3 regions of the Glaciimonas sp. CA11.2 genome follow, and region 2 is predicted to be linked to each of the others. Evidence: predicted binding sites of a transcription regulator. Region 2 holds the regulator's gene; each other region holds the start of a gene.
What was found. The regulator sigma-54, encoded in region 2, starts transcription at its own class of promoters, with help from an activator protein. The targets are predictions, from matches to a motif close to TGGCANGNAANCTGCTTT.
Positions count from the first base shown of each region.

Region 1: RGU75_RS03510 (acetyl-CoA acetyltransferase) is a predicted target of sigma-54. The motif match lies at 3,239-3,256, and genes of this name have one in related genera.
Region 3: urtA (urea ABC transporter substrate-binding protein) is a predicted target of sigma-54. The motif match lies at 2,889-2,906, and genes of this name have one in related genera.

Region 1 covers NZ_JAVIWL010000001.1:816,748-823,291, reverse strand. The annotation lists gene RGU75_RS03520 (TRAP transporter large permease subunit) at 1-1,688, opposite strand, end outside; gene RGU75_RS03515 (TRAP transporter substrate-binding protein) at 1,688-2,731, opposite strand; gene RGU75_RS03510 (acetyl-CoA acetyltransferase) at 3,290-4,480, shown strand; gene RGU75_RS03505 (acyl-CoA synthetase) at 4,682-6,337, shown strand; gene RGU75_RS03500 (PPC domain-containing DNA-binding protein) at 6,334-6,544, shown strand, end outside.
Region 2 covers NZ_JAVIWL010000001.1:1,354,678-1,361,221, forward strand. The annotation lists gene RGU75_RS05745 (KpsF/GutQ family sugar-phosphate isomerase) at 1-273, shown strand, start outside; gene RGU75_RS05750 (HAD family hydrolase) at 273-845, shown strand; gene lptC (LPS export ABC transporter periplasmic protein LptC) at 842-1,444, shown strand; gene lptA (lipopolysaccharide transport periplasmic protein LptA) at 1,518-2,057, shown strand; gene lptB (LPS export ABC transporter ATP-binding protein) at 2,059-2,811, shown strand; gene RGU75_RS05770 (RNA polymerase factor sigma-54) at 2,838-4,325, shown strand; gene hpf (ribosome hibernation-promoting factor, HPF/YfiA family) at 4,459-4,812, shown strand; gene RGU75_RS05780 (DUF4197 domain-containing protein) at 5,180-5,878, opposite strand; gene RGU75_RS05785 (deoxyguanosinetriphosphate triphosphohydrolase) at 6,164-6,544, opposite strand, start outside.
Region 3 covers NZ_JAVIWL010000001.1:5,087,598-5,094,141, reverse strand. The annotation lists gene urtB (urea ABC transporter permease subunit UrtB) at 1-1,360, opposite strand, end outside; gene urtA (urea ABC transporter substrate-binding protein) at 1,571-2,824, opposite strand; gene RGU75_RS21970 (ferritin-like domain-containing protein) at 3,156-4,016, opposite strand; gene RGU75_RS21965 (hypothetical protein) at 4,231-4,470, shown strand; gene RGU75_RS21960 (hypothetical protein) at 4,581-4,736, shown strand; gene RGU75_RS21955 (amino acid ABC transporter permease) at 4,837-5,499, opposite strand; gene RGU75_RS21950 (cystine ABC transporter substrate-binding protein) at 5,693-6,490, opposite strand.

The DNA of each region.
Region 1 (6,544 bases), 540 kb from region 2:
GCATAGTGCACGTCGTGCACGCCTAATGAACGCGCCACTGGAAATAGTAACGGGCCAAACAATACAATCGCTGGAATTCCTTCCAATATGCTGCCCAGCACGATGAAGATAACCACTGAAATCAGCAAGAAACCGATACCACCGCCTGGAACACCTTGCATCAGCGTCACCAGCTTGGCCGAGAAACCGGATTGTGTCAGTGCCCACGCCATTGATGTCGCCATACCGATGATCAGCAGAATCGCGCCTGACAAGGTTGCGGCTTCAACCAGCATTGGATAAATACGTTTGAAGTCGAGGTGACGCATAAACAGATGCATTACCAGTCCTACCACGATGGTATAAGCCACGCCGATAGTCGCCACTTCGGTCGCTGTCGCGACACCTTCGATGACTGCCACGCGGATCAGTATCGGGAGTGCCAGAGCGGGTATGGCGATGATCAGTGTTTTACCAATGACTGCAAATGAAGCACGTTTGATGTTGGTGATCGGCTCCCGACGGGCCCGAAGCCAGCAGACTGACCCAATAGCGATAGTCGCAATTACCGCTGGCATCAAGCCACCGATGAACAATGACGTAATGGATACGCTACACACCGCACCGATCGTGATCAGCACCAGACTTGGCGGAATCGTTTCGGTCATGGCACCGCTTCCTGACAATAGCGCCACCAATTCCTCCGGCTTGGCGCCGCGTTTCTTCATCTCAGGGAACAGAGCCGGTGCAATGGCCGCCATATCGGCTGCTTTAGAGCCGGATATACCCGATACCAGAAACATCGCGCCAAGGAGGACGTATTGCAAGCCGCCGCGTACGTGTCCAAGCAACGCGGCCATGAAATCGATCAGCGTACGCGCCAGACCGCTGATTTCCAGCAGTGCGCCGAGCAAAACAAATAACGGTACCGAGAGTAAAATCAGACTGGACATACCTTCGTCCATGCGGCTCACCACGATCATCATTGGCGCATTCGTGGCTAACGCCAGATAAGCCATGGTGGCAGTACCGAATGCAAACGCAATTGGAATACCGCCAGCCACGCACGCACCAATCAGCACGACGAAAAATATGATCAGATTGTAGTTGCCCATGGCGAGCAGCAATGGTTTGCCTAGCCACAAAGCCAGAGCGATAACGCCCACCACACCGATTGCTGAGGTGACTTGTTTAAAGGTCGCATGGCTAGCCATACGGGCAACCGCAGCCAGCAACATCAAAATGGCACCGACTGGCAAAGCCGCCGCACGCAGGCCGTCCGGAATTTCCAGAGCGGGCGTGGTGATCGCCATTTGGTCGGTCGCATGGGTGACGGCCGGGTGAATGATCATCAGAACAAAGATGCAGACAATCAGCGCTGCCACAGTCTCGAACCAGATGCGCCATTTTTCGGAAAGTTTATTAACAATCGCCGTTAGCCGCATATGTTCACCACGGTCAAGCGCCAGCACCGCACCCAGCATCGATAGCCAGATGAATAGTGTTGAGGCCAGTTCGTCCGACCAGATCAGCGGATCGTGCAACGCATAGCGATAGGTCACGCCGATCAGCAATATCAACGTCTCAACAATCACCAGCGTTGCCGCCACCGCAGCGACAACGTGCATCACGCCGCGGTTGACCGTCGCCAGAAGCCGCGCCAGAAAATGGCTTTGCACTGGTGTGGTATAGGTCGTAGCGGCGTCCATCAGGCCAATTTTCCGGTGTATTTCTCAAGGATGGCCCAAGCCTCATCCCCAAATTTTTTGTGCCATTGCTCGTAAAATCCAGCACTACGTAGCTTGGTGCGAAAAGCGTCGTTGTTGGTATCGTTGAATTGCAGGCCTTTGGTTTTCATTTCGGCGACTAGTGAATCGTTAAGTGCCTTGGTGTCAACGCGTTGCTTCAGACCGGCTTCGTTGATATTACGCGTGACGATATCCTGAAGATCCTTCGGCAGCTTTTCGAAAGAGGTTTTATTCGCCAGACACCAAAAACCATCCCACATATGATTCGTCATCGAACAATATTTCTGCACTTCGTACAGTTTGGCAGTCGAGATGATCGCTAGTGGATTTTCCTGGCCTTCGACGATTTTTGTTTGCAGCGCTGAATAGACTTCGGCAAAGTTAATGCTGGTTGGCGCAGCATCAAATGCGCGGAACATTGAGGTCCAGAGTGGACTTGGTGGAACGCGTAATTTCATACCTTTCAAGTCTTCCGGCTTATTAATCGGGCGACTGCTGTTGGTGATTTGGCGATAGCCGTTATCCCAAATTTTGTCGAACGCGAACAGTGTCGATTTCGCCGAAATCTGTTTGCGCACGTGGGCGCCAAGATCGCCATCCATCGCTGCCCACACTTGGTTGTAATCTTTAAATGCAAAACCAATTCCGCTGATTTGTGCATCCGAGACTAGTGTTCCAAGAATCAACGGTGAAAGCAAAAAGTAATCAATAGCGCCAGCACGAATTTGCGACAGCATGTCGGTATCAGTACCGAGCTGGCTATTTGGATAGACTTGCATATCAATGCGACCTTTTGAGTCGGTCGCAATTTTTGCCGCCATTTCTTTTGCCCGCACATTCATCGGATGTGTGACTGGCAGATTATTGGCGAATTTTAAGGTGAACTCGGCAGCGGCAAAAGCTTGTGTCGAAACCATACTTAAGCCACTGGCGGCGATTGCCGATGTGGCAGAAATTGTTTTCAAAAAATTGCGGCGTGAAATGATACCAACGCGATTACCCATCTGTTTGTCTCCTGGATTTTAGTTATATAAAAAATGATCTCTGGAACCTGGTAGCTACGCTGCGTAAGATTGGATAGAGCAATTTAAGTGCCAAGGCCCAGTTTTGCTATCGGCGGTTATTCCGATTGGCTATATTGTCGTGCTTCTCTTCCTCCTCGTCTCTTGCTCTGGCAGCTATCCTCAGCCCAGTGCTGATATTCTCGTCTAAAAATGCAATTTCGACAAAGGATGTCAGGTGTTTATTTTGTGCGACACCTGTCGCATAAAATAAACACCTGTCGTTACTGCGGTGCAGCAAAATTCTTTATCTCACGCTGCACGCCAGTTGCTATGCAATCGCCGCCCCAAAAATCGGTCCATACGCCACGCCGCTGCGCAAAAGGATAATATTGACGCCATACGCTTTCATTCGCTTCTACTTCATTTTTCGCCTTGATCTACATTGAGAATGACCATTTGATAGTTCTTGGCGACAGTTACCTATAGTTGCCGTTCGTGTCATAACCTTGGCATTATTTTTGCATAGCATTATTCTGAAAACTCTTTTTAGGAATCCAAATGACGACTTCCTCTCCATCGACTTCCGCCCCATGCATTACCGGCTGGAACCATTCTAAGTTTGGTAAACTTGATGCCCTCGATCCTGAAATATTGATTGCCGAAGTAGCGCAGGCGGCGATAGCGCACGCGGGTCTGACACCGGCCGATATCAGTTCTATTCACATCGGCACCTTTAATGGCGGCTTTCTGCAGCAGGATTTTCCTTCTTCACTCATTTTTAATAGCATTCCGGAAATGCGATTCACGCCAGCAGTCCGGGTCGAAAACGCTTGCGCCACCGGCTCAGCAGCAATTCATTCAGGATTACAGGCAATTTTATCCGGTCAGTCGCGCCATGCGCTAGTCATTGGCTACGAAAAAATGAGCGAACTGGCTACAGCGGCAGTTGGCGATGTCTTGCTCAAATGTTCCTACGTTAAAGAAGAAGCGGCCATTGCTGGCGGTTTCGCAGGTGTGTTCGGCAATATTGCCCAAGCCTATTTTGATCGTTACGGCGATCAGTCGGATGCTTTGGCAGCAATCGCAGCAAAGAACCATAAAAATGGCGCGGCCAATCCTTATGCGCATATGCGCAAAGATCTGGGCTTTGACTTTTGCCGTCATGTATCTGAAAAGAATCCATTCGTCGCCGGCCCGCTGAAACGTACCGATTGTTCCTTGATTTCAGACGGTGCAGTGGCAATGATCATCAGCGCCGCTGATGTCGCTAAAAGTATGCCGCGTGCGGTGCAGTTTCGCTCGGCAGTGCACGTCAATGATTTTCTGCCGCTCAGTCGGCGTGACCCAACGTCCTTCGAGGGCGGCAGTCTGGCGTGGAAGAGGGCGCTGGCGCAGGCAAAGTTGACGCTTACAGATCTGTCGCTAGTAGAAACCCACGACTGCTTTACTATCGCGGAATTGCTGGAATATGAAGCAATGGGTTTGGCTGAGCCAGGACGAGGCGCGCACGCGATTCTCGACGGCGTCACCACCAAAGAAGGCCGTTTACCGATTAATCCTTCTGGCGGACTGAAATCGAAAGGTCATCCAATTGGCGCCACCGGTGTTTCAATGCATGTCATGGCAGCGATGCAGGCTTGCCACGATGCGGGCGAAATGCAAATAGCGGATGCCAGATATGTCGGCGTATTCAATATGGGCGGTGCCGCAGTAGCAAATTATGTCAGCATTTTAGAGCGCGTCAGGTAGGTACCTCGAAAAACCTGCTGCCCAAACAGGTACCTCAAAAAACCTGCTGCGCAAACCAATCTCGCATTTCCGATGCTCACCGTACCTCCGTACGGCTCTGCTTCTCAATGCGACCCTAGCTCGTGCAACAGGTTTTTTGAGGCACCTGATGAGGCGGTGTAAAAGCAAAGCAAACCAGAGCAAATCAATCTTGAATTCTTGATGTTTGTCTTGTCTCCGCACAGCTCACATGCAACAACAATTAATAAGCCCAACCGAAATAAGAGCGAGACCATGTTAAAAAAAGTCATGAATCTGGGGCGGCTGTTATCGGATGTCGCGCGCCGTTTTCCCGATGACGCGGGCATCATTATTGGCGATGACGTCGCTACCTGGAAAGATATTAATGACCGCGTCGATGCGGTAGCGCATGCTTTGCATCAATTAGGCGTCAAAAAGGGTGACAGGTTTTTGGTGCATTCTCGCAACAATTTGCAAATCTTTGAGAGCGCCTGGATCGCATTCAAACTCGGCTTGGTATGGGTTCCTACCAACGTGCGTATTACGCCACCGGAAGCCGCTTATCTGGGGCAATCCAGCGGTGCGACGGTGATGTTGTATGACCGTGGTTTGGCACATTACGTCGATGCTATTAAAGCTGTTTCTCCTGCGCTGACACATGTGATTGCCCTCTCCGATGCGCGTGACGGAGAAATGGACTATGGGACTCTTGCAGCAGCGCCGACAAGCGGTGCAGTGCCGTTTGACGAGGTCGAGGTAGAGTATGAAGATCCGCTCTGGTTCTTCTATACATCAGGTACGACCGGCCATCCAAAAGCAGGAATGTTATCGCACGGACAAATGGCGTTTGTGGTGACCAACCATCTGGCTGATTTGCTACCAGGACTATCGCATCGCTCGCGTTCCTTGGTAGTTGCTCCACTCTCGCACGGCGCTGGAATACACGCGATTGTCAATACGGCCCGCGGTGCTGCCAGCGTATTGCTTGCGACCGAAAGATTAGTGCCGGAGGAAGCCTGGCAACTGGTAGAGAAACATCGTATCGATAATATGTTTACTGTCCCGACCATCGTCAAAATATTGACCGAAGATCCATCGGTAGACCGTTACGATCACAGCTCGCTTCAGCACGTCATCTACGCTGGCGCGCCGATGTATCGTGCCGACCAGCGTTACGCGCTACAGAAGCTCGGTAAGGTGTTGGTGCAGTATTACGGGCTCGGCGAAGTTACCGGCAACATTACATTTTTGCCGACTTATATGCATACCGACGATGACAACGATCCGCATGCGCGGGTCGGCACGTGCGGCATTCCCCGCACGGGAATGGAGATTGCCATTCTCAATGATAGCGGACAAAAGTTGACGGCATTCGAGACCGGCGAAATATGCGTACGCGGCCTCGCCGTATTCATGGGTTATCACAACAATCCGGATGCCAATGCCAAGGCATTTAAGGACGACTGGTTTCATACCGGCGACATAGGCCACGTTGATCGTGAAGGATTTCTTTATATCACCGGTCGTTCCTCTGATATGTATATTTCAGGTGGTTCTAATGTGTACCCGCGCGAAATTGAAGAAGCATTATTGACCCATCCGGCAGTGTCGGAAGTCGCGGTACTGGGTTTGCCGGACCCGAAATGGGGTGAAAGCGGTATTGCGGTGATCGTTACCAAAGACAATTTGACTGTGGAGTGCGGACAGTTACAGGCACATTTGGAGGAACGCATCGCCAAATATAAGTGGCCGCGTCGGTTTGTGTTTTGGGAAACAATGCCGAAATCCGCTTACGGAAAGATTGTAAAGAAAGAGGTTAAAGCGTTATTGGAGGCAGAAGGGGAGTGTCATCTATGAACACCAGGAACGCGTCACATACGAATGCCTCGCCACAGGCGCATCGGCCACGCATGATGCTGCATCCCGGACCGTTTAATCCGGTCCGTATTCAAAGTCGGCATTCCGCCAGTGGCAGACATGTCCGTTTGACGCTGGTGCCAGGCTTAAGTCTCTTTGAAGCTATTGTGAAGCCATTGATCGAGATCGGTATCAAGAACGCCTCGA
Region 2 (6,544 bases):
ACGGCAATCGTGGACGATAAATTTCACCCTGTCGGCGTATTCACCGACGGCGATCTGCGACGCCTAATTGAACACGTACAGGACTTTTCCAAGCTGACAATTGCCGACGTGATGCATGCTAATCCGCGTACTGTTGGCCCTGACCAATTGGCAGTTGATGCTGTACAAATCATGGAAGAGTTCCGAATTAACCAGTTGCTGGTGGCAGATGCCGATGGCAAACTGGTCGGTGCGCTACATATTCATGATTTGACCCGTGCCAAGGTGATTTGATGGTAGCCGCCCCCAATACTATTAACATACCCGCAGAAGTCATGGCGCGCGCCGCCCAAATCAAGATGATGATTTTTGACGTCGATGGCGTGTTGACCGATGGTGGCATATTGTTTGGTCCCGACGGAGAGGCAATAAAACGTTTCAATGTACTCGACGGACTCGGCATCAAATTACTCCAACAAGCAGGGATTATCACCGCCATTATCAGTGCGCGCAGCTCAGCCATCGTCAGCCGTCGGGTGAGCGATCTCGGCATTACGCACGTCTATCAAGGCGCGCATAACAAAAATACCGCATTTGCCGCGTTATTGGCCGATACCAACCTTACCCCAGATGTTTGCGGTTTTATTGGCGACGACATCATTGACCTGCCTATTTTGACGCGTACCGGTTTTGCTGTCAGTGTCCCCAATGGTCATCAGGAGGTCAAATCGCGCGTTCACTATGTTACGCAGGCAAACGGCGGGCAAGGCGCTGCGCGTGAAGTCTGTGATTTAATTCTGCGTGCGCAAGGCAAGTACGCCGCCGCTTTGGCACAGTATTTGACCGGCGTCATAGAGGCGGCATGAAAAACCTGCGGTCAACTTTTCGCCTACGCTTCATGCTGCTGCTGACGGTGTGTGTGGCACTCACTCTCGGTAGTTTCTGGATCATGGAAGTGATGCGTAAAAATACAGAGCAATTATTGCCGGGTGCGCCGCGTGTTGCGCCTGATTATTACGTCGAAAATTTTAATTATGTGCAACTCGCACTTAATGGTCAGCCACGCTACAACATCTCAGGTCAACGCCTGACGCACAATCCCGCCGACGATTCATTTGACGTGATTCTTCCCGTCATTCGTAGCCTTGATAAACAACAACCGCCGATGACCTTGCGCTCCAATACTGCCAAAATCGAAGACAACAACAGTAAAGTGAATATGTACGGCAATGTGAACGCAGACCGCTCAGCGACGCCAAAGTCGTCAAAGCTTCATTTGCAGTCCGAGTACCTTCAGCTATTGCCAGATGATGACATTATGACAAGCAACAAAGCGGTCGAAATCACGATCGATCAGTCGAAAATGACCGGTGTTGGTATGTATGCCAATAATGCGACTATGCAATTACGCCTATTAAACAATGTCCGTGGCACCTATCGCGCAACACCGCGGCAGACTAAATAACTCACATGATTACCGGATAATCCTATTGAAGCCATTGTTGCTTTTAGTGCCAGTATCCCCTTTCAGGATTTTTATGAAACGTATTCTATTTTTAACCCTACTCGCGCTGCAACTGACTTGTATTTCAGGTGCCCATGCTGAAAAAGCTGACGCAGATAAACCATCCAACGTAGACGCAGACCAGTTCACGCTGGACGACGTAAAACAAGTAAAGATATTCACCGGCAAGGTGATACTGACCCGCGGCACGCTGATCATGAAAGCCAACAAAGTCGTCGTCACGACGGACCCATCAGGCTATCAATTTGCCACCTTATACGCACCTCCCGGTGGCTTAGCCACGTTTCGCCAAAAGCGCGACGGCGGTCCTGACTTATGGATCGAAGGTGAAGCTGAGCGAATTGAGTACGACGATAAAACTGAAATCGTTAAATTATTTTCGAAAGCGCAAATGCGACGTCTGCAAGGGACCAAAGTCACCGATGTTGTAAACGGCGAATTCATCTCTTACGATAGTCGCGTGGAGTTCTACTCGGTCAGTAACAATGTTTCCGGCAATAGTCAACCTGGCGCGGGCCGCATCAAAGCAGTCATCCAGCCGAAGAGTAAATAAGATGACCTCTACAAATTTAAGCACCTTGATCGTTAAAGGGCTGCAAAAAAGTTATGGCGCGCGCCAAGTAGTCCGCGATGTCTCTTTGAAAGTAAATAACGGCGAGGTCGTCGGCTTGCTTGGTCCTAACGGCGCTGGAAAAACGACTTCTTTCTATATGATCGTCGGTCTGGTGCCATCGGATGGTGGAACAATTGATTTAGATGGCGTTGACATCTCGCGTTTACCGATTCATCAACGCGCGGTGCTTGGCCTGTCTTATCTGCCGCAAGAGGCCTCTGTTTTTCGCAAGCTAACGGTCGAAGACAATATTCGTGCGGTACTTGAGTTGCAGCGGCCAAACGGCAACGCACTGACTAAAGATGAGATCTCGGACAAACTCGATTCGCTGCTGCAAGAATTGCAAATTGAGAAATTGCGAGAAAATCAGGCGTTATCTTTATCCGGTGGTGAACGACGACGTGTCGAAATCGCCCGCGCTTTAGCCACTAATCCGCGCTTCGTGCTTCTTGATGAGCCGTTCGCCGGTATTGATCCTATCGCCGTTATCGAAATTCAACGTATCGTCAGGTTCCTTAAAGAGCGCGGCATCGGTGTCTTGATCACCGACCATAATGTGCGCGAAACGCTCGGCATTTGTGACCGGGCATACATCATCAACCAAGGTAGCGTGCTAGCCAGCGGCAGTCCAGACGACATCATCGCCAATGAATCTGTGCGACGAGTTTATCTGGGTGAACATTTCCGCATGTAACGGATTCAACGGATTCCCTAGCGCCCATGAAACAATCTCTTCAACTCCGTACCTCGCAGCATCTGGCGCTAACCCCGCAACTGCAGCAATCGATTCGATTGTTGCAGTTGTCTACGTTGGAGTTACATCAGGAACTCGAACACATCCTTTCGGATAATCCGTTACTGGAACGTCTAGACGATCCTTTGGATAATTCAGTGCGATTACTCGCCGACGGGGCGATCAGTACCAGCGCCTCAACAATGGATGCGCCACCTGGTGACAGCGAAGTAAGCAGCTCGCCTACAGAGCCCGAGGGCGGTGGTGAAGCCCCTGAGTCTGGCGAAAACAATCAAGAGAACGGCAATACTGACAGCGAATGGAGCTTTGACGACGTTTCCCGAACCTCCAAAGCCCCAGATGATGAGGATTCACGACCACAATTAGAAGCCTGCGAATCGACGTTGCGCGAACATTTGCTCAAACAAATGCGTGAAGCTGTTGATCAGCAACGCGACCGTGCATTGATCGAGTTGATCATTGATGCGCTTGATGAAAACGGCTACCTGGAGGAATCACTAGACGATATTTTTGCACGTCTTCCAGAGCAACTTGATATCGAGATCGAAGAATTGTCGATGGCCTTGAAGATGGTCCAAAGCTTCGACCCAACTGGTGTCGGAGCACGCAACGCGTCAGAATGCCTCGCATTGCAAATCAAAGCATTTCCCAAAGTAGCGTTCGTCACACGCCGACTGGCACTAACAATCGTTGAAGGTTATCTGACCTTATTTGCCCAGCGCGATTTTAATAAAATCAAAAAAGCGCTGGAGTGTGATGATGAAGATTTGCGCGAGGCACAAATTATTATCAAAAAATGTAATCCTCATCCCGGCGCGACCTTTGCTGGCGGTGCGTCAGATTATGTCGTACCAGATGTAATTGTCAGAAAAACAAAAAATGGTTGGCAGGTAATGCTCAACAATGACGTTATGCCAAGGCTTCGAGTTAATGCTCTTTATGCCAACATTCTCAAGCAGGGCAAGAGCGAGGGATCACTTAACTCGCAGCTACAGGAGGCAAAGTGGCTGATCAAAAATATGCGTCAGCGCTTCGATACCATACTGCGTGTAGCGCAGGCAATTGTTGAGCGTCAACGGAATTTTTTCTCACATGGGGCGGTTGCTATGCGACCTCTTGTGTTGCGCGAAATAGCTGATACACTAGGATTACACGAGAGTACTATCTCACGTGTAACTACTCAGAAATACATGCTCACCCCACACGGGATGTTCGAATTAAAGTATTTCTTTGGCAGCCATGTTGCTACAGAGGCAGGTGGAGAGGCTTCCTCAACGGCGATACGGGCGTTAATCAAACAACTGATAGGAGCGGAAGATTCTAAAAGTCCTTTCTCTGACAGCAAGATTGCCGACATGCTCGCGGAACAAGGTATGGTAGTGGCCCGTCGCACCGTCGCAAAATATCGCGAAGCTTTACGAATTCCGCCGGTCAATTTGCGTAAATCTTTATAGCTGTTTGCTTGTTTGCACAAACGTCGCTGTGTTCTGACTGATTGATTTATGGTTGATGAATAAATTGGTGATTCAACACTGAATTAATCGTCCCGGTCCGAACCGCCAACGACACACTTGATAGGAGCGCTGTATGAATTTCACAATTAGTGGGCATCACCTCGACGTAACTCCCGCCATTCGCGAACACGTGCTAAGCAAATTGGAGCGTATCAAGCGCCACTTCGATCAGGTCATAGATATTAGTGTGATCCTGACGGTAGACAAAATCACAGAGAAAGAAAAGCGTCAAAAAGCCGAAATTAATCTGCGCGTTAAAGGCAAAGACCTGCATGCCGAGAGCATTGCGCATGACCTTTACGCCGCCATCGATTTGTTAATCGACAAACTCGATCGACAAGTGATTAAATATAAGGACAAATTGCAGAATCATCAACATTCGGCAATCAAGCATCTACCTGAGGATTTGCCCATCGCAGCAACGTGATGGACGGGGTTCTCTAATGCGGTCAACGTAAGTATTGCTCAATAAATAAATTGAAAAATACTATACTGACAAATGAGCAAGGGCGCAGTTAATGCGCCCTTTGTCATTTTAAAATTATATAACTTACACACGCCCTGCCCGAATATGTTCGTAACACTTTGCATCGTTTAGCAGTGTTCGGAGGCATCGCCGAATGTCTCGAATGTCTCGAACGCAACCGGGTACACCTCAAACAGCGGCCAAAACAAATAACTAAGCAAGAAGCTTTATAACGTCACTCTCAAAAGAGTTTTCATAAAGTCGCCAGACCCGTAACTTTCCCAATTCGGTCCACATCAAAAATACCATGACGATGGTATGCCGCAGCCTATTGCTTTAATGCGCCAAAAACTTTTCCGATAATTGCACTGCCAGCACCGATCGGATCACGTCGAATCGCTTTTTCCTCTTCCCCTATCATGTAAAACAAGCCATCCAAGGTGCGCTGCGTGACATAGCCTTCAACAGTCGCCGCCTGACCTGGCACAAGACCCGTTTTACTGACCAATCCCATCGTCGAATTGTATTGTGTGGATACACCGTTACGGTCGGTGATTTTCTTTACTATCGGGAGAAATTTTTCTCCTAACGGGGTGGCAGTTTTCTCTCTGAAAAAATCGGTTACCGATGTGTCGCCGCCACTCAGAATATTCTTCGCATCCGTGACCGACATGGATTTCACCGCATTCAGGAGCAACGGCTTCGCCAATGGCACGGCAGACTCTGCGGCATGATTCATCGACACGACCAGATCATCCAGTTGTTGGCCCTTCCCTGTCATTTTAAGCAGCGGTCGTGCTTTCTCTAGCATCCCTGGCAATCCGATTTTTACTTTATCGTTATTTAAAAATCCGTTTTCGACGCCCAGCTTGGCAACTGCAACGTCCGCGCCTTTATTGAGCGCCGCCTTCAGTCCTGAGTTGGCATCCTGATTGCTCAAATCCGCCAAAGAAAATGCCATCGCGGCGGTAGAGACTAAAGAGATCACCAGACCTAAACGTAATGCCGGTTGAAAGATAAATTTCATGTAAAGTCCCTTTTATAAAGACGAAAAAGCAAACAAAAACACGCGCAAAAATATATAAGAAACATCAGCTGATCACTTCGCCGATCATCCTGTCAATGCAGCCATTGATCCAACTCAATAAAAACAGCGGTGCATTTTTATGTTCGTATGAGAATAACGCGACGACATGTATTGACAGAAAGTACGATAAGACGTTCAGATATCAAAACGTATATTGCTATGTATCATCGCATTGATATCTGCTGCGCCATCACGCAATGACGTAACGCGATTCAACAAAGGAGATTATAAATGTCCATCATCGACCAGAAACAACCGGCGATGTTCACGTATTGCATAACGATCGGTCATCCCCGCGATGTAATCGGCGACTTGACGCGCTTGCAATTGGACACTATCAACCTGTGGATCAGGGAGCCCTTGCTGCGTAACAGCTTGTATTAACTGATAATCCGGCGGCAGCAAAGCCGGTTCATTAACAAAGCAGTCAAATAACTCCACCACGATCCGCCTGGCCTTGCTGGTCATCCGATTGACTAGATAATGGCGATAAAGATTTTCACGCAAGAACTGTTTCAGTGCAATGGCCTCACGCGCCATTGGGTCCGAGAAAGCAATCAGTGGCGCCGCATCCCGCACGTCATCGACCGTCTGCGGTGCAGCAGC
Region 3 (6,544 bases), 3.7 Mb from region 2:
GCGCAACGCCGCCCAGCCCAGCGATGCCGCAGCCGAGGCCGAAGGTCATCATGTCGATCTTGTCGGTAGCGACCCCGACGCACGCCGCCATACGACGATTTTGCATGACTGCGCGAACAAATAAGCCAAGGCGGGTTTTGTTCAAAATCAGCCAGACTGCAAATACGACAAACAAGGCGAAAAAGATAATGACAATGCGGTTGTATGACAGAACCAGCGAGCCGAGCACAGTGACACCGCCCGACATCCAGGATGGATTGGCGACCTCGACGTTTTGAGCGCCAAAAATTGTGCGTACGGTTTGCATCAACATCAAGCTAATTCCCCAGGTGCAGAGAAGTGTTTCGAGTGGCCGACCATATAACCAGCGCAGGACCAACCGCTCTAGCGCAATGCCGACGGCAGCAGTGACGATGAATGCGGCTGGCAAGGCCACTAACAAGTATCCATCCAGCGCACCTGGCAGAAACTTGCGAAATAACATCTGAATGACGTAGGTGGTGTAAGCGCCGATCATCAACATTTCGCCGTGCGCCATGTTGATGATGCCCATTAGCCCAAAGGTAATGGCGAGACCCAGCGCGGCTAGCAATAGGACACTGCCGAGAGAGATGCCGTAAAACACTTTTCCGATGAACTCAGTGGTTGCCAACTGGCGATCCAATGCGCCCAGGGTGCGAACCGTTTCAATTCGGATGGATTCATCTGGCTCGATAAAACTGCCATCGGGATTTTTATCCAATAGTCTTTGCAGTGCTGGTTTGATGCTGGCGTTGGTGCTGGTGGCAAGGGTTTTAATTGCCGCTTTGCGCAATGCGGGATCAGTCGCATGCAAGTTGGCGGTGGCGATGACCTGTTGCAAAGTGGCCTGAATGTCAGGATCGCTTTCTTTTTGTAGGGCTTTGTTGATGAGCGGAATCTGGGCCGGATTGGCGTCTTTCAACAAATCGATTGCTGCTGCCATGCGCCGTTTGCTATCTGGAGAGAATAGCTTCAATCCCGATAGCGCACCTTCGACAGCGCCGCGTAGTCGGTTGTTGACACTGATACCTTCTGCATCATCTGGTGTTGCGCCGGATTGATCGGTCGCAGGATTAAACGCCGGGTTGTCAGTCTTCGTGTCGTCGATGATCAGTACATCACCGTTGGGTCGGGAATACAGCGCATCGGTATTAAGCGCATTGAGGATTTTTGCGGCATCTTCGTTAGCGAGTGCTGCAATCTTGTTGACAGCCTCGATACGGACATCCGGATCGTCGCCGGCTAATGATTTTAGGAGTGCTGGATCAACGGCGGCATGTGCTGCCATCGTTTGAATGCAGAGCCAGCCGATGATAAGCGTTTTTTTGAGCCGATTCATTGCATTCTTTTTTGAGTAAGGTAAAGCGTTGTCTGCGGTGACGGACTTGAAGCAAGCCGTCAGAAGCAGTTCATCTCAACAAGAAATGGTGTTGCTAGAGTTTGGTAATGCATCGATACTTTGCTGTATCCTCATTTCCTCATTCGCCGCGCTAAATCTTATGATCATGCGTGGTGAATGAGGCCGTTGACACTTATTGCAATGAGACGATTACAGCTTTTGCTTGCTCTCGTTACCCACGATGTATGGGCTCCAGGGTTGCGCGCGGATAGTGGTCTTGGTCTTGTTGACGACGTTGAACTGACCGTCAGCTTTGATTTCGGCGATCATTACTGGCTTGTGCAGATGGTGATTGGTGGCGTCCATTTCCAATACATAGCCTGACGGCGCATTGAATTTCTGACCGCCCATCGCGGCGATGACTTTATCGGTATCAGTCGATTTCGCTTTTTCTACTGCTTGTTTCCACATGTAGATGCCGACATAGGTCGCTTCCATTGGATCGTTCGTCACGACAGTGCTGGCGTTAGGTAGTTTTTGCGCAACTGCGTAGGCTTTCCATTTTTTAATGAATGCAGCATTGATAGGATTTTTGATCGACTCAAAATAATTCCATGCAGCCAGATGGCCAACCAATGGCTTGGTATCCACGCCGCGCAACTCTTCTTCACCGACTGAGAAAGCAACGACTGGAACGTCAGTAGCTTTCAAGCCCGCATTGCCCAGTTCTTTGTAGAAAGGAACATTGGAGTCGCCGTTGATGGTCGAGATAACGGCAGTCTTGCCGCCTGCTGCAAACTTCTTGATGTTAGCAACGATGGTTTGATAGTCGGAGTGACCGAACGGTGTATACACTTCGTCGATGTCAGTATCTTTGACACCTTTGCTATGCAGGAAGGCACGCAAAATTTTGTTGGTTGTGCGTGGATAGACATAGTCGGTTCCCAGCAGTACAAAGCGTTTAGCTCCGCCGCCTTCTTTTGACATCAGATATTCTGTCGCAGGAATAGCTTGCTGGTTTGGTGCAGCGCCGGTGTAGAAAACGTTTTTCTCTAATTCTTCACCTTCGTATTGGACCGGGTAGAACAACAGGCTGTTGGTTTCTTTGAAAACCGGAAGAACCGATTTACGTGACACTGATGTCCAGCAGCCAAATACTACTGAAACCTTGTCTTGTGAAATCAGTTGACGCGCTTTTTCAGCGAATAGCGGCCAGTTGGAAGCTGGATCGACGACGACCGGCTCCAATTGTTTGCCCATAACACCGCCGTGCGCATTGATTTCTGCGATGGTCATCAGCGCGACATCTTTCAAAGATGTCTCTGAAATTGCCATGGTGCCTGATAGGGAGTGCAGAATACCGACTTTGATGGTGTCGGCGGCAAACGCCGACGGCAGCCAAGATGCTGCGGCGAGTGCGAATGCCCCAAGTGCTGTAGCTTTTAAGACTGTGCGACGTGTCATGTAAATCCCCTTGTTATGTATGGATGAGAGGGCAATCACTATTTGTACTAGCCTCCCACCTGTATTAGCAGGATGCATGCCAATGGCATCACCCTTGGAAATTGCACTGGGGAATCAGTTTTATGACAATAGGGTTATAAGATAGACAGCATTCGAACCGTGGGCCGAAAGTGCGCGTCTTTTGAGTGCGTGTTAGTAAAAGCACAACCTGACTGCGCACTGAGTTAGTGCGGTCGGATTATTTTAGGGCGTGATATTGTTACCACTGCGGCCAGATTGGTGAGCGGAAAACGTGATGAAGTGCTTTGGCGCACGGACTAGCTCCAAAATCCTAACGTAAAAAAACCCGGTTCATAATTTGTGTCACCGGATAGGCGACCAGAGTTTGGAGTACGGGTGGCAGGTCGAGAGGGCGCATCATCATTTTAATAGTCATATCGGCGCGCAGATTGGTGCGCACGGTCGTATTCATCATTGCGCTAATTGTTTTTAAACGTAAGGAGTCGTTGGCGTGTTCTGGTTCGCGGAACTTGAAGACGTGCCGTAAAGCGCATGCACTATCTTCGGTTTTCATTTCAAATGTGCGTCGGCGCAAAGCACCGAAAATATGGCGGCGACTTAAGCCTTCCTTTTGGCGCAAACGGCGAAAATAGCGGAAGAAATGTTTGTAATGATTAACTTCGTCGTTTGCGATCAGCGTTGCTAAATCGCGCATGACAGGCTCATTGGTGCTGCGGGCTAATGCTTGATAGAAAGTGGCAGTGCCAGTTTCGACAACGCAACGGGCGACCATTTCAAGGGCTTTGCTAGGCTCAAGCAGTTCGACCTTGCAATAACGCGAATACTCTTCGAGAAAATCGTTATAGGCAAGTTGCCAGTTGAATTCTGGCCAGACGTGGGCAATGTACGCTTTTAAGGCATTGCCGTGCTGTAGTTCTTCTACTTCCCAATAGTGGGTTAACCAGTCGGCTATTTCTGGATCGTCACCGTAATAAGCAATTAAATTTTGCGTATATAAATCGGAACCGCTTTCTACAAATGAGGCGCAGGCGACGAGATAAAATAGATTTTCGTCCGAACGAACGGCTGGAATATCGATTGTCGAGAATGCCAGGTCGTCAATACGCCAATGCGGGGTTTGCTGATGCTCTGTGGTCGATTCGTCCTCGCTGTGCGTGCTGTGTGTTGTCATGATCGATCTCTCCAAACTAGTTGAGACTGCGGGTGGATAATGAAAACGCATAGATTCTTGCACCACTGCAAGTAGGACGAATAACAATGGATTTGGTTCACTTTCAATAACGTTATCACTCTTACACAGTACACCATCGACACGAGATGCGTAATTTTCGGTCGCATGCTAGGATATTTAGATAAATTTCCGACCAATTCAATGGAGGTAAAAAATGCTCTCAGCTGATAATCAAAATGAAAATATTGACTATCGTGGTTACACCATCGTGCCACTGCCGACGCAAGGCCACGATGATCTTTGGCACGATGGATACCAAATTCTTATTGCTGGCGCTCAGGTTACTAGTAGAAATAATACGGAAAGTGCACATTCGACCCGTGATACGGCGTTCGATAGCAGTGTCGATTTTGCTAAAATTGAGGTTGATAATTTGATTGCGTTGACGGAGTAAACTCAGATTTTAAAAGTTATCAGCGCCATTGATTGGCGTAATGGGGAGCTTGAACTGAGAGTTGTCCTTGAGAACTGTCGATAAAAATCTTACATCAGACGGAGAAGAGCATGCCTGAAGCAGCCTTTTTTGAATCGCAAGCGGGCAGTATTGGGCACCGCGCGCCAACACCCGTCCCGGCGGAAGAGCCACCATTGCCAGGACCGGGACCCGTCCCTAGCCCTGAAGAGGATCCGGTACCAGATCATAATCCGAGCAATTTCTAGATATTTGGCTTTAAAAGTATCTGGACCGGCATAGACAAATTGCGGAGCGCTGGTTTTGAGTCGGTTTAGCGCTCTACAGCGCAGAAGAGCCGCATAAAACTTAGTTAGTTTTATGCGCTTTACCCAATTTCTTCTCAAGACGGCTTTGAAGGCGCTCAAAGCAAATGCTTAAACACCAATACATCACCGCGGCTGCAAGATATAAGGGCAGTGGACGAAAGGTCACGGCGATGACTTCTTTAGTTGCCAGCATCAGTTCCGTGACGGTGATGACCGACACTAAGGACGTGTCCTTTATTAAACTGATGAGTGTATTGCTCATCGAAGGCACGGCAATCCTGATGGCCTGAGGAACGACGATATAGCGCAGTGTCTGCCAATATGTCAAACCGATGCTGTAACTGGCCGACCATTGACCTTTATCCACACCAATAATAGCGCCCCGAAGGCTTTCGGACAGATAGGCTGATGAATTGAGACTTAATGCAAGGATACCGGCAGTCAAGGGAGAAAAATTGATGCCAACGCTTGGCAGGCCATAATAAATCACAAAAATCTGCACCAGCAAGGGCGTGCCGCGTAGCAAGCTGATATAGACGGTGGCAGGCCATTGACACAGGCGCGACGGCAAAATGCGCGCAACCGCCAGCGGAAAACCGAGTAGAAGACCGCCTAGCATTGATGCCACCGCAAATATCAGGGTGTAGCCCACGCCTTTTATCAAGGTCGGCAGTGCAAGCTGCAACAATTCCAGTAATTCCATAATGTCTTTGTGAAAAAATATCCCCGCACGACAATTCGGGCGGGGATAGTTGCGCTGATAAGACGCTCATTTTAAAACAGCTAAGCCGTGAATGGTTTGTTAATGCATTGCATTAATGGCATCCATCTGATGCATCCTTAGATTATCGCCGAAAAAATCTCTTTGGCTTACAAATGATACGTCGCAAATGCTATCACTTTGCAGTCGGCGGTTTGCTGACATCGATACCGAACCATTTCATCGACACTTGTTTAAAACTGCCATCCTTCAGGATGTCTTCAATGGCTTTGTCAAGAGCAGCCTGAAATTTTGGGTTGCCTTTTTGGAACGGAATACCAATTTTATCGACTGCGCCAATTGGTGCACCGGCTTTTAACGGTAGCTTGGTATTTTTTAACAAATAGCCAACCAACAAGCTGTCATTCAAGGCTGCATCAATTCGACCGCTTGCCAGATCTGATAAATATTCTGGCGAGCCTGGATACGTTTTGACATCAATACCTGGGACACTTTTCGCTTTTTGTTCGAAGTTGGTGCCTTGTCCCAGACCAAGTTTTTTACCTTTTAAATCTTCCAGGCTAGTGAAGTTGCGTTTTTCATCTTTACGGACGATCAGCTGCGCACTGGAAATCGTGTACGGAATAGAAAAATCGAATGCTTTTTTGCGCTCATCGGTGATGCCAACCTGATTCAGAATCACGTCATATTTTCCTGCACCCAGGCCCGCCAGAATGCCACTCCATTCAGTCGTGGTGAACTCTGTTTTTACGCCGAGTTTGGCTGCGATCAAATTAGCCACGTCGACTTCAAAGCCGGTAAGTTGACCATTTTTAGGGTCTTTAAAGTTGAATGGAGGGTAATTGCCTTCCATTGCTACTTTGAGTGTTCCGCGTGCTTTGATCGTATCGAGAAGGTCGGCGGCAAAAGCGCTGACCGCTAAACTGGAGATAAGAACGGCAGCGGCGATTTTGGTCAGACTGGAAAGTTTTATTGAAGCCATTTTTAATCCTTCGGTCGGTGTGAATTGAGTGATATCGCTAAGCTA